2 regions of the Mitsuokella sp. AF33-22 genome follow, and region 2 is predicted to be linked to the other one. Evidence: a T-box and tRNA genes for the amino acid it is inferred to sense, from the RefSeq annotation. Region 2 holds a T-box; the other holds one or more tRNA genes.
The links. A T-box is a leader RNA that pairs with one kind of tRNA and senses whether it is charged. The one in region 2 lies ahead of DWZ54_RS07745 (valine--tRNA ligase), so its partner is inferred to be a tRNA-Val.
Positions count from the first base shown of each region.

Region 1: it encodes a tRNA-Val, which carries the amino acid that the T-box ahead of DWZ54_RS07745 (valine--tRNA ligase) is inferred to sense. The anticodon was not compared.

Region 1 is NZ_QRQA01000011.1:73,393-78,491, forward strand. It holds gene DWZ54_RS08255 (amino acid permease) at 1-512, opposite strand, end outside; gene DWZ54_RS08260 (phosphatase) at 687-1,409, opposite strand; tRNA gene DWZ54_RS08265 (tRNA-Val) at 1,554-1,630, shown strand; tRNA gene DWZ54_RS08270 (tRNA-Val) at 1,678-1,754, shown strand; gene DWZ54_RS08275 (glutathione S-transferase C-terminal domain-containing protein) at 2,017-3,105, shown strand; gene DWZ54_RS08280 (MmgE/PrpD family protein) at 3,138-4,454, shown strand; gene DWZ54_RS08285 (transporter substrate-binding domain-containing protein) at 4,438-5,099, shown strand, end outside.
Region 2 is NZ_QRQA01000010.1:73,749-78,847, reverse strand. It holds gene DWZ54_RS07750 (folylpolyglutamate synthase/dihydrofolate synthase family protein) at 1-290, opposite strand, end outside; gene DWZ54_RS07745 (valine--tRNA ligase) at 309-2,987, opposite strand; T-box leader at 3,023-3,238, opposite strand; gene DWZ54_RS07740 (sensor domain-containing diguanylate cyclase) at 3,420-4,838, opposite strand; gene DWZ54_RS07735 (restriction endonuclease subunit S) at 4,886-5,099, opposite strand, start outside.

The DNA.
Region 1 (5,099 bases), on a different contig from region 2:
CGGATCAGCAGCACGGAGAGCAGCAGGGTGATGAAGATGGCCGGGATGTTGATGACGCCGCCGTCGGCCGGCACATGCGTGAAGGCGTGGCCGGGGTCGATGCCCGCGGAGAGCAGGAGACCTGTGACGTAGCCGGACCAGCCGGAGGCCACAGCGCTTGCCGTGACGGTGTATTCAAGGATGAGATTCCAGCCGACGATGAAGGCGATAAATTCGCCCAGGGACGCATACGTGTAGGTGTAGGCGCTGCCGGAGGCCGGCACGATGGAGGAGAATTCGGCATAGGCGAGGCCCGCGAGGGCGCAGGCAAGCCCCGAGATCATGAAGGAAATCGTGACGGCCGGTCCGGCGTACTTGGCTGCCGCCACGCCCGTCAGGACGAAGATGCCGGTGCCGATGACACAGCCAATCCCCAGCAGGATGAGGTCAAAGGCGCCCAGGGTCTTGGCCATGCCTGAATGGGCGGCCGTTTCTCGCATCTGTTCGATGCTTTTGGTGCGGAATAAGTTCATGTTTTACCATTCCTTTTCTGTTCCAGACGTTGTTTACAACGTTACGCATATAACGTTACTATTATAAGGAACACGAAAGCCTCCGTCAATATGACGGAGGCCCTGCCATGCAATTTTGTCATTCCGGGGGATTCCCGCTGCGCTGTCTTCCTTTTTAACGTTTTTGCGACGGCTTTAACCGCGAATCCATTCCTTGAACTTCTCAGGTGAGGTATTGATGACGAGTTCCTCCGGGAAGCCGGCCTGTGCGAGGACTTCCTGGGAGCCCGTATGGTTGCCGACATCGAGATCGATATGGGCGTCGCTGCCCATGATGACATGCGTGCCGTATTTCTTGCAGGCGGCCAGCATGATTTTCGCCGTCTCACGGGATCCGGCGCGGCTGCCGTGTGAGCGGTACGAGCTGTTGTTGCATTCGAGCAGCACGTGATTTTCCCTTGCTGCCCGGGCAAGTGCATCGAAATCAACCGGGTAGGTCGGATTATCCGGATGGCCGATGATCTTGACGTGGGGATTGGCCATGGCGCTGATGATGGCCGTCGTATTCTCGAGCACGCTGCCCGGCTCGATGCATTGCTTGTGCAGGCTGGCAATGGCGTAGTCGAGGGAGTTCAGGGCCTTTTCCTCAAGGTCCACCTTGCCCGTCTCATTGAGGATGTTGAGCTCTGCGCCCATGAGAACCTCGAGGCCGGCTTCCCGGCCGTATGCCTGGCGGTCGAAGACACGCATGTTTTCGAAGTAAAACCGATGGGTGGAGCCGGGCATGGCCGGTGCATGGTCGGAGATGCCGACGAGCTGCAGGCCGTGCTTTTTGCCGGCTGTCAGCATCTCACGGATCGTATTGTACGCATGCCCGCTGGCAAGCGTGTGCATATGGACATCGAGTAAATCGTTCATGATGAAACATTCCCTCCCCTGGAATCAATATGTTACCCATCTATTATAGCACGAAGACGGTGAAAAATTTTTTATGATAATTTTTCAAATCCCTGTTGACAGGAACGGCGATATGCCGTATAATAAATCCTGTCGTTAAGACATGGGGTTATAGCTCAGTTGGTTAGAGTGTCTCGTTGACATCGAGGAGGTCACAGATTCGAATTCTGTTAACCCCACCATTTAGGAAAGATGAGGTTTCGTCGGACGACGAAACCTCTTTTTGTTTGCTCGCTTAGCTCAGTTGGCTAGAGCATCTCCGTCACATGGAGGGGGTCGGGGGTTCGAATCCCTCAGCGAGCACCAGATGAATACTCAGGCTGTACGCGATGCGTGCAGCTTTTTTTGTTTAAAATTTTATAAAACATATTGACATTATATGTTTTAGCTGATATGATAAAGCCCATAAGATGAGTTGACCAAAAGAATTGGAGACTCTGAGCAGCATATGGATTTTGCTTCGGATCATGACGATGGAGCCTATAAGGGCACAGTCATTTTTTTGAATCGTTTCCATAGGCTCGCTTGGAGTCTCCTTTTTTGCATGAAAATATGGAGGACGATACAGATGGCTATAAAAGACAAGGATATTGCAGCAGAGCGACAGAAGGTGGAATTCAAGCGTGCGATGGATCCCTGCCCGATTGATTTCTCGGAGCTGCAGACGACGAATCCGCGTGCCAACGGCGAGCAGAAGGAGTATGAGGGCCGCGATGCCTCGAACTTCAATCGCCGCAAGAAATACAATGATGAGGAGGAGCCGCAGTTCACGGCGAGCTTCCTGACGGGCGAGCTGCCGGTGGAGCCGGACCGTTACCGCCTCGTCTGGTCGCGTCACTGCCCCTGGGCCAACCGCATCTCCATCGCGATCGATCTCCTGGGCCTCGACAAGGTGATCTCGAAGGGCGTTGTCGACCCGCTGCGTCCGGCCGGTGTCGTCGGCGACTGGTTCTTCACGCTGGAGCCGGATGAGAAGGATCCCGTGCTCGGTGTTCATTCGCTGGGCGAGTGCTATCGCAAGGCAGATCCTGATTTCGATCAGCGTGCCACGGTGCCGGCTCTCGTCGATGTCAAGACGGGCAAGGTCGTCAACAACGACTACCACGTGCTCGATGCCGAGCTGGCCGTTGCCTTCAAGGACTATATCGCCAAGGATGCACCGGATATCTATCCCGAGGACCTGCGCGAGGATATCGACGCCCTGAACATCATCCTTTATGCCGATGTCAATCTTGCCGTCAATCTCGCGGCGCTCGTTGGCACGCAGGAAGAATACGAATTCTATTATGACAAGATTTTCGACCGCCTTGACTGGCTCGAAAAGCGCCTCTCAACGCGCCGCTATCTCATGGGCGATACGATCACGCTGCCGGATATCCGCCTGTTCGTGACGCTTTCGCGCTTTGACCTCGTCTTCTATCAGAAGTACTTCGTCAACAAGAAACGCCTTGTCGATTACCCGAATCTCTGGAATTATGCCAAGGATCTCTATTCAAATCCGGCATTCGGCAACAATACGGATTTCGATTCCATGCGCAAGCGCTTCTACTACGTCGACCATACGCCGTTTGCCGACCTCAAGCGCATCATGCCGAAAGGCCCGGATGACAGCCGCTGGCTCGAACCGAATGACAGAGCGGCCAAGTTTGCCAAGTGACGAACGATGATGTTTCGGGAGGGAGAGGCGTTATGGATGAGAATACGCGGACTGTCGTTGAACTCGTGACGGAGACCGATCTTTCCGGCCGCGATGATCTCACCGGGCAGGCAGGGAAGGCCTTCCTCGATTATCTCGCCGCTCTTTTCGCCGCCCGCCGCGAACCGGCAGTCAGAAGACTATTGCCTGGCATCAGGCGCGGGCGGCCGGAGGACAAGGCGCTGGCCTACGGCTTTGCGTCGCATTATCTCGACTATGACGATGCCCAGGCCAATATCGCGGGCCATTTCAGCACGGTGCTCTATTCCGCGCTGCTGGCGGCGGCGCGGCCTGAGGACACCGTCCGGGACTTTTTGGCCGCCTATGTGGCCGGGGCCGAACTCGAGGGGCTCTTGGGCGCCTGTCTCAATCCGGCGCATCGCCAGCAGGGCTGGCATTCGACGGGGACGATCGGGCCACTGGGCGCAGCAGCAGCGATTATACGCCTGCGTCACCTGAGCGGGGAGCAGGCAGCCATGGTCTTGTCGCTGGCCGCCACGCAGTCGTCCGGCATGGCGTTTGAAGCCGGCTCGGACGGCAAGCCCCTGCATGCGGGCTTTGCCGCGTCGCATGCTCTTGCCGCCTGGCGGCTCGTGGCAGAATATGGCCTTTCCGCCCGGACGAATATCTTCCAGGATGAAACCGGCTGGCTGGCTGTTTTCTCAAATGGGCAGCAGCGCTTTGACGAAGCATCATGGCGCCGCTGCTGGCTCCAGCCCGGACAGATCCTGGAGCCGGGACTCTGGATGAAGCGCCACCGCTACTGCTCGGCTGCCATCTGCGCGGCCGATGGGGCCGCAAAGCTCTATGAGCAGGGTGTGCGGCTTGGTGATATCTCCCGTGTCCTGATTCATTTCCCGCCGGGAGCGGACCGGGCGCTGCGCTACGAAAAGCCGCAGACCGGACGGGAAGGTCAGTTTTCTGCCGAGTACGTCGTCTGGCAGATCCTGGCGCACGGCGGTATTGACGATGCGTATTTCCAGCTGCCGGAGGTGCCTGCGGAATTTTTGGCAGCACTGCCGAAATTCCAGCGCGTGTACGATGTAGGGAAGCTGCCCCTTTCTGTACGGGCTGTACCGGTTACAGCCATCATGAAGGATGGCACGCGCCATCATATCGACATACGGGATCCGCAGGGCTCACCGGCAAATCCCCTGACGCTTGCTCAGGAAGAAGAGAAAGTATCGGCGGCATGGGAAAGCCCTCTGGCCGCCAGGCTGATCCATGAGGTCCGCGGCTGGCCTTCCGGAACCATCGGACCGTGCTTAACAATGATTGAAGGAGTGATCTTTGATGAAGTTATCGAATAAATTCTTGCGCGTGCTGACCGCGGCCCTGATGGTGGCCGGACTCAGCGTGCTGGCTGGCTGCGGCAGCGACGAGGATGGCAGCGCGAGTGTCAATAAGGATGCCAAGACCGTGACTGTCGCCACGCGTGGCACCGTGAAACCGTATTCCTATACCGATGATGACGGCAAACTCACGGGCTATGATGTGGAAATCCTCAAAGAAGTGGAGAAACGCGATCCGAGCCTGCATTTTGAATTCAAGCCCATGGCCGTCGATGCCGCTTTCGTGGCCATGGATTCTTCCCAGGTCGATATGATCGCCAATCAGATGCGTCATTCCCCGGCCCGCGATGAGAAGTACATTTTCCCGAAGGAAGTCAACAATTACACGGTCCGCAAGCTGGTCGTGCCGGAAGACGACAATACGACGAAATCGCTGGACGATCTGAAGGGCAAAAAGGTTGCCGTAACGACGAATTCGGAATTTGCGGATCTCGTCAAGAAATTCAATGAGACGGCCGATACGCCGATTGAGATCATCTACACGGACAAGGGCCCGTCGGAAACCATGAACCTCGTGGCTACGGGACGTGCACAGGCAGCCGGTGAATACGAATACATCGTGTCCGTGGCAAAGAAGGAAAAGAACCTGCCAATCAAGGCAGT
Region 2 (5,099 bases):
TCAGCAAACTCCTGCTCGCTGATGGCCTGACCGTCCACGCGGATGCGCTCCGTATAGGAAACGAGATGCGGCGAGCTGTAAAAGCCCGTATGGATGCCGCTGCGGCGCAGGATGCCTTCGAGCATGGCCGAGACAGAGCCCTTGCCATTCGTCCCCGTCACATGGATTGTGCGGTAACGATCCTGCGGCTCCCCCAGGAGCTCCAGCAGCCTGGTGATGCGGCTGAGTCCGAGCCGGATGCCAAAAATCTTCAGCCCTTCCAGATAGGAAATGGCTTCCTGATAATTCATATCACGTCGCTCCATTTCTCAAAGCTTGGCAAGATCCTGGATACGTCCCTCGACAGCCTGCTTCTTCTCCTCATAGCCGGCGAGCTTCTCGCGCTCCTTGGCGACGACAGCCTCCGGGGCCTTCTTGAGGAAGCCCTCGTTGCTGAGCTTGCCCGTGAGGCGCTTGATCTCCTTCTCGAGCTTGTCTAGTTCCTTCTGCAGGCGGGCCGTTTCCTTCTCGACATCGATGAGGCCCTTGAGCGGCAGGTAGATCTCGACACCATCGACAACACCGGCCATGGCGTTCTCCGGCTTCTCGGCATCGTCCGCGAGCAGCGTGACCGGCTCAGCCGCAGCGAGCGCCTTGAGGTAGCCCTCGTTCTCGGCGAAGACCTCACGCAGGCCGCTTTCCGTGAAGTGGAGCATGACCTCGCTCTTGTGGCCCGGAGCCGCACCGACCTCGGCACGCAGATTGCGCACCGTCTTGATCGTCTCCATGATGGCCGTCATCTGTGCTTCGGCTGCATCGTTGACGAGCGCATCGCTCTCCGTCGGCCAGTCCGCGATCATGATGCTCTTGAACGTCTCGTCATGCGGCACCTTCTGCCAGATCTCCTCCGTGAGGAACGGCATGAACGGATGCAGCAGGCGCAGCGTATGCTCGAGGACATAGGAAAGGACATAGAGCGCCGTATTCTTGGCGCGCACATTTTCCTTGTCGTAGAGACGGGCCTTCGTGAGCTCGATGTACCAGTCGCAGAACTCGTTCCAGATGAACTCGTAGATCATGCGGCCGGCCTCGCCGAGCTCGAAGTTATCGAGACTCTTCGTGACGCCTTCCGCCGTCTTGGCATAGCGCGAAAGGATCCACTTGTCGGCAAGCGTGAAGTCGTTCTCCTCCGGCTTGAAGCTCTTATCGAAGCCCTCGAGGTTCATGAGCATGTAGCGCGACGCATTCCAGATCTTGTTGGCGAAGTTGCGCGCACTCTCGACGCGCTCCCAGTAGAAGCGCATATCGTTGCCCGGCGTGTTGCCCGTAATGAGCATGAAGCGCAGCGTATCGGCGCCGTACTTCTCGACGACCTCGACCGGGTCGATGCCGTTGCCGAGCGACTTGCTCATCTTGCGGCCCTGGCTGTCGCGCACGAGGCCGTGAATGAAGACGTGATGGAACGGGATGTCCTTGCCGAACTCCAGGCCCATCATGACCATGCGTGCGACCCAGAAGAAGATGATGTCATAGCCCGTGACGAGCGTCGCCGTCGGGTAGAACTGCTCGAGCTCCGGCGTCTTGTCCGGCCAGCCGAACGTCTCGAACGGCCAGAGCCCCGAGCTGAACCACGTGTCGAGCACGTCCTCATCCTGATGGATATGCTTGCTATGACAGTGCGGGCACTCCGTGAGATCCGTACGCGAAACGCTCGTCTCGCCGCAGTCATCGCAGTACCACGCCGGGATGCGGTGGCCCCACCAGAGCTGACGCGAGATGCACCAGTCGCGGATGTTCTCGAGCCAGTTGATGTACGTCTTCGTGAAGCGTTCCGGCACGAACTGGATGCGTCCGTCCTTTACCGCCTCGATGGCCGGTTTTGCGAGGCCCTCCATCTTGACGAACCACTGCTTCGAGACGAGCGGCTCAATCGTCGAATGGCAGCGCGAGCAATGGCCGACGGAATGCTCATGATCCTCGACCGAGACGAGCACGCCCGTCTCCTCGAGCTCCTTGACGAGAGCCTTGCGGCATTCATAGCGGTCCATGCCCGCATACTTGCCGGCACCCTCGAGCATCTTGCCCGTGTTGCCAATGACCTTGATTTCCTCGAGGTGATGGCGCTGGCCCATCTCGAAGTCGTTCGGATCGTGCGCCGGCGTAACCTTGACGGCGCCCGTGCCGAAGTTCTTGTCGACGTATTCATCGGCGAACAGCGGGATGCGGCGGCCGACGACCGGCAGGATCAGCGTCTTGCCGACGAGATCTTTGTAGCGCTCGTCATCCGGATGGACGGCGACGCCCGTATCGCCGAACATCGTCTCCGGACGCGTCGTCGCGATCTCGACATACTTGCCCGTCTCTCCCTCTACCTCATAGCGCAGATGCCAGAGGTGGCCCTGCTCCGTCTCGTGCTCGACCTCGATGTCCGAGATGGCCGTGTTGCACGACGGGCACCAGTTCGTGATGCGCGTGCCCTGATAGATAAGTCCTTTTTCGTAGAGGCTGACGAAGACCTCGCGGACGGCGCGGCTGCAGCCCTCGTCCATCGTGAAGCGCTCGCGGTCCCAGTCAAGCGAAGAGCCGAGCGAACGCAGCTGGAACATGATGCGGCTGCCGAACTTCTCCTTCCAGTCCCAGACGCGCTCGAGGAATTTCTCGCGGCCGAGTTCATAGCGGTTCGTGCCTTCTTTGCGCAGAGCGGCCTCAACCTTGGCCTGCGTCGCTATGCCGGCGTGATCACAGCCCGGGATCCAGACCGTGTTGTAGCCCTGCATGCGGTGGTAGCGGATCAGGATGTCCTGCAGGGTATTGTCAAGCGCATGACCCATGTGCAGCTGGCCCGTGACATTTGGCGGCGGGATGACCATGCTGTACGGCTTCTTGCTCTTGTCGACCTCAGCATGGAAGAACTTGTTCTTCTCCCAGAACTCATACCATTTCTTCTCAAACGACTGCGGGTCATAAACCTTCGGGATGTTGTTCCCGAGCTCTTCTTTCTCTGGCATACGAATCCTCCTCAAAAAAATAAAGCGCCTCCGTCCAAAAGGACGAAAGCGCCTGCCTTCGTGGTACCACCAATCTTCTCATGCAGCCACGGCCGCATGACTCTCGCGTTAACGCCGCCCACGTCCCCGCCTACTGACGTTCAGCCGGAAAACTCCGAAGCTACCTTCCGCACCCTCCTGCCGGGACTCTCACCAGCCGTCCCCTCTCTGCACCAGGCCAGGCGCGTACTCTTCTTCCTCATCGTCTTTGCTTTATATGGAAATCATCTTATCACATGCAAAAAAAAATTGCAACCAGCATGTCTTCGGTAAAAGTATATCCGACTTATCTCAGGAAAAGACCTGATCTCATAAAAGAAACTTTGCCACTAAAAAACATAGAAGCCCTGGAAAATGAGCGTTCCAAGGCTCTTATGGGGATTTTTCATGTCGTCAGACAGAAACAGGCGATTCTGTTTCGGTGGATTGCCGAATCTCGGGCGGGATGTGGCGGTCGTGGATTTTTTTGCCGTGGCGGTTGTAGTACTCGACTTTGTCGCTGTACATGCGCTGGTCGGTGCGGCAGATGGCTTCGTTCAGGTGCGCGGTGTCGGGTACCCAGTTGCTGCCGAGGGCAATGGACAAGTCCTGTTCACGGCCGACCAGCTCGCGCAGGCGGCGGAAGCTGTTCTTGAAATCGAGTGCTGTGACGAGCGGCATCAGCACGAGGAATTCATCGCCGCCCATGCGGTAGGTGTTCTCGAGGCCGTAGCACTTCGCGAGCAGCCGGGCCACCCGCTTCAGCGCTTCATCGCCTGCCTGATGGCCGTGCATGTCGTTAATCTCCTTGAGGCCGTTGACGTCCGCGTAGACGATGCCCGCATAGCTCGAATGCTGCATCAGGAAGTCAATCTTCTCGATGCAGGCGTTGCGGTTGTGCAGCCCTGTCAGCGCATCGTAGCGGCTCGCACGCTCGAGCTCCACCATGAGGCGATGGTTCGTGATCTTCGAGGCGATGAAGTACGACACCGTCTCGAGCACCGTGACCGTATTGACAAGTTCACTCTTCTCATAGTTGTCGACGCCGAGGTAACCGATGAGCTCGCCCGCGTGATAGAACGGCGCGTCGATGATGCGCTCAATGCCCTGACGCTTGAGGTTCCAGTAGTCGACGGGATCGTCGTCCCTCAAAATCTCGATATCCTCGATGATAACGCTCGACGCCTTCTCGAGGAACTTCTCCCAGCCGCCGATGTACGTCTGATAGTCGAGATGCTGCAGCGTATCCATCTCCGGCTGAACGCCCGGCGCACACCACTCAAAGGTATTCGAGACGGTCTCGCCATCCGTCTCGAGGATGTAGAGACGGTCCGGGTGCAGCACATGGCTGAGCTCCCGCAGCGCGTGGTTCATCGCCGTCTCGTAATCGTCCTCGCCGTTGAGAATCTTCGAGATGCGCAGGATGATGTCGTTCGTCGTGTACTCGCGCTTCATCTGCAGCTGCCGCGCACGGTCGAGATCGACATTCATGAATGTGTAAGCGACATAGCCCGGCTGCTCGAGCGGCATGATCGTGAAATCCAGCCAATGATCGATCTCCGGCGCATATATGCAGTCACGGATGGCCCTGCCCGCCTGATACGCCCTCGTACAATACGTCATCCAGACGAGGTCCGCATTCTCGTAGGCCTCCAAGAAGCGCTTCCCCAAAAGCTCTTCTTTTGTCAGCCCCGCCATCTCGCAGTAAATCTTGTTGACAAAGACGTACTGCGCGTCCTGCACGGTCTTGCCATCCTCGGCGAAGATCAGCTTATAGACTACATACGCCACCGGGACATCGCTGTAGATATCTGGTATCCAATCTTTTTCCATCGTATTCATCCTATCAGTAATCATCACGCAAGATCCAGCTCAGCCCCTTAAAGCTCGCCGCGGAATGCCCGCGCGAGTATGGACTGTTTCATGCGATCAATCGTTTCCAGCACCGACTCCGCCGACTGTCGAACCTGCTCCTCGCGGCCAAGCAGCCGATCAAGGATACGAACAATCTCTTGCTGCTCAGAAAGAGACGGGAGTTTTATCTTTAGGTTTCTTGATTGTGTTATGGAAATGTTTGCTTGACCCACAACACCT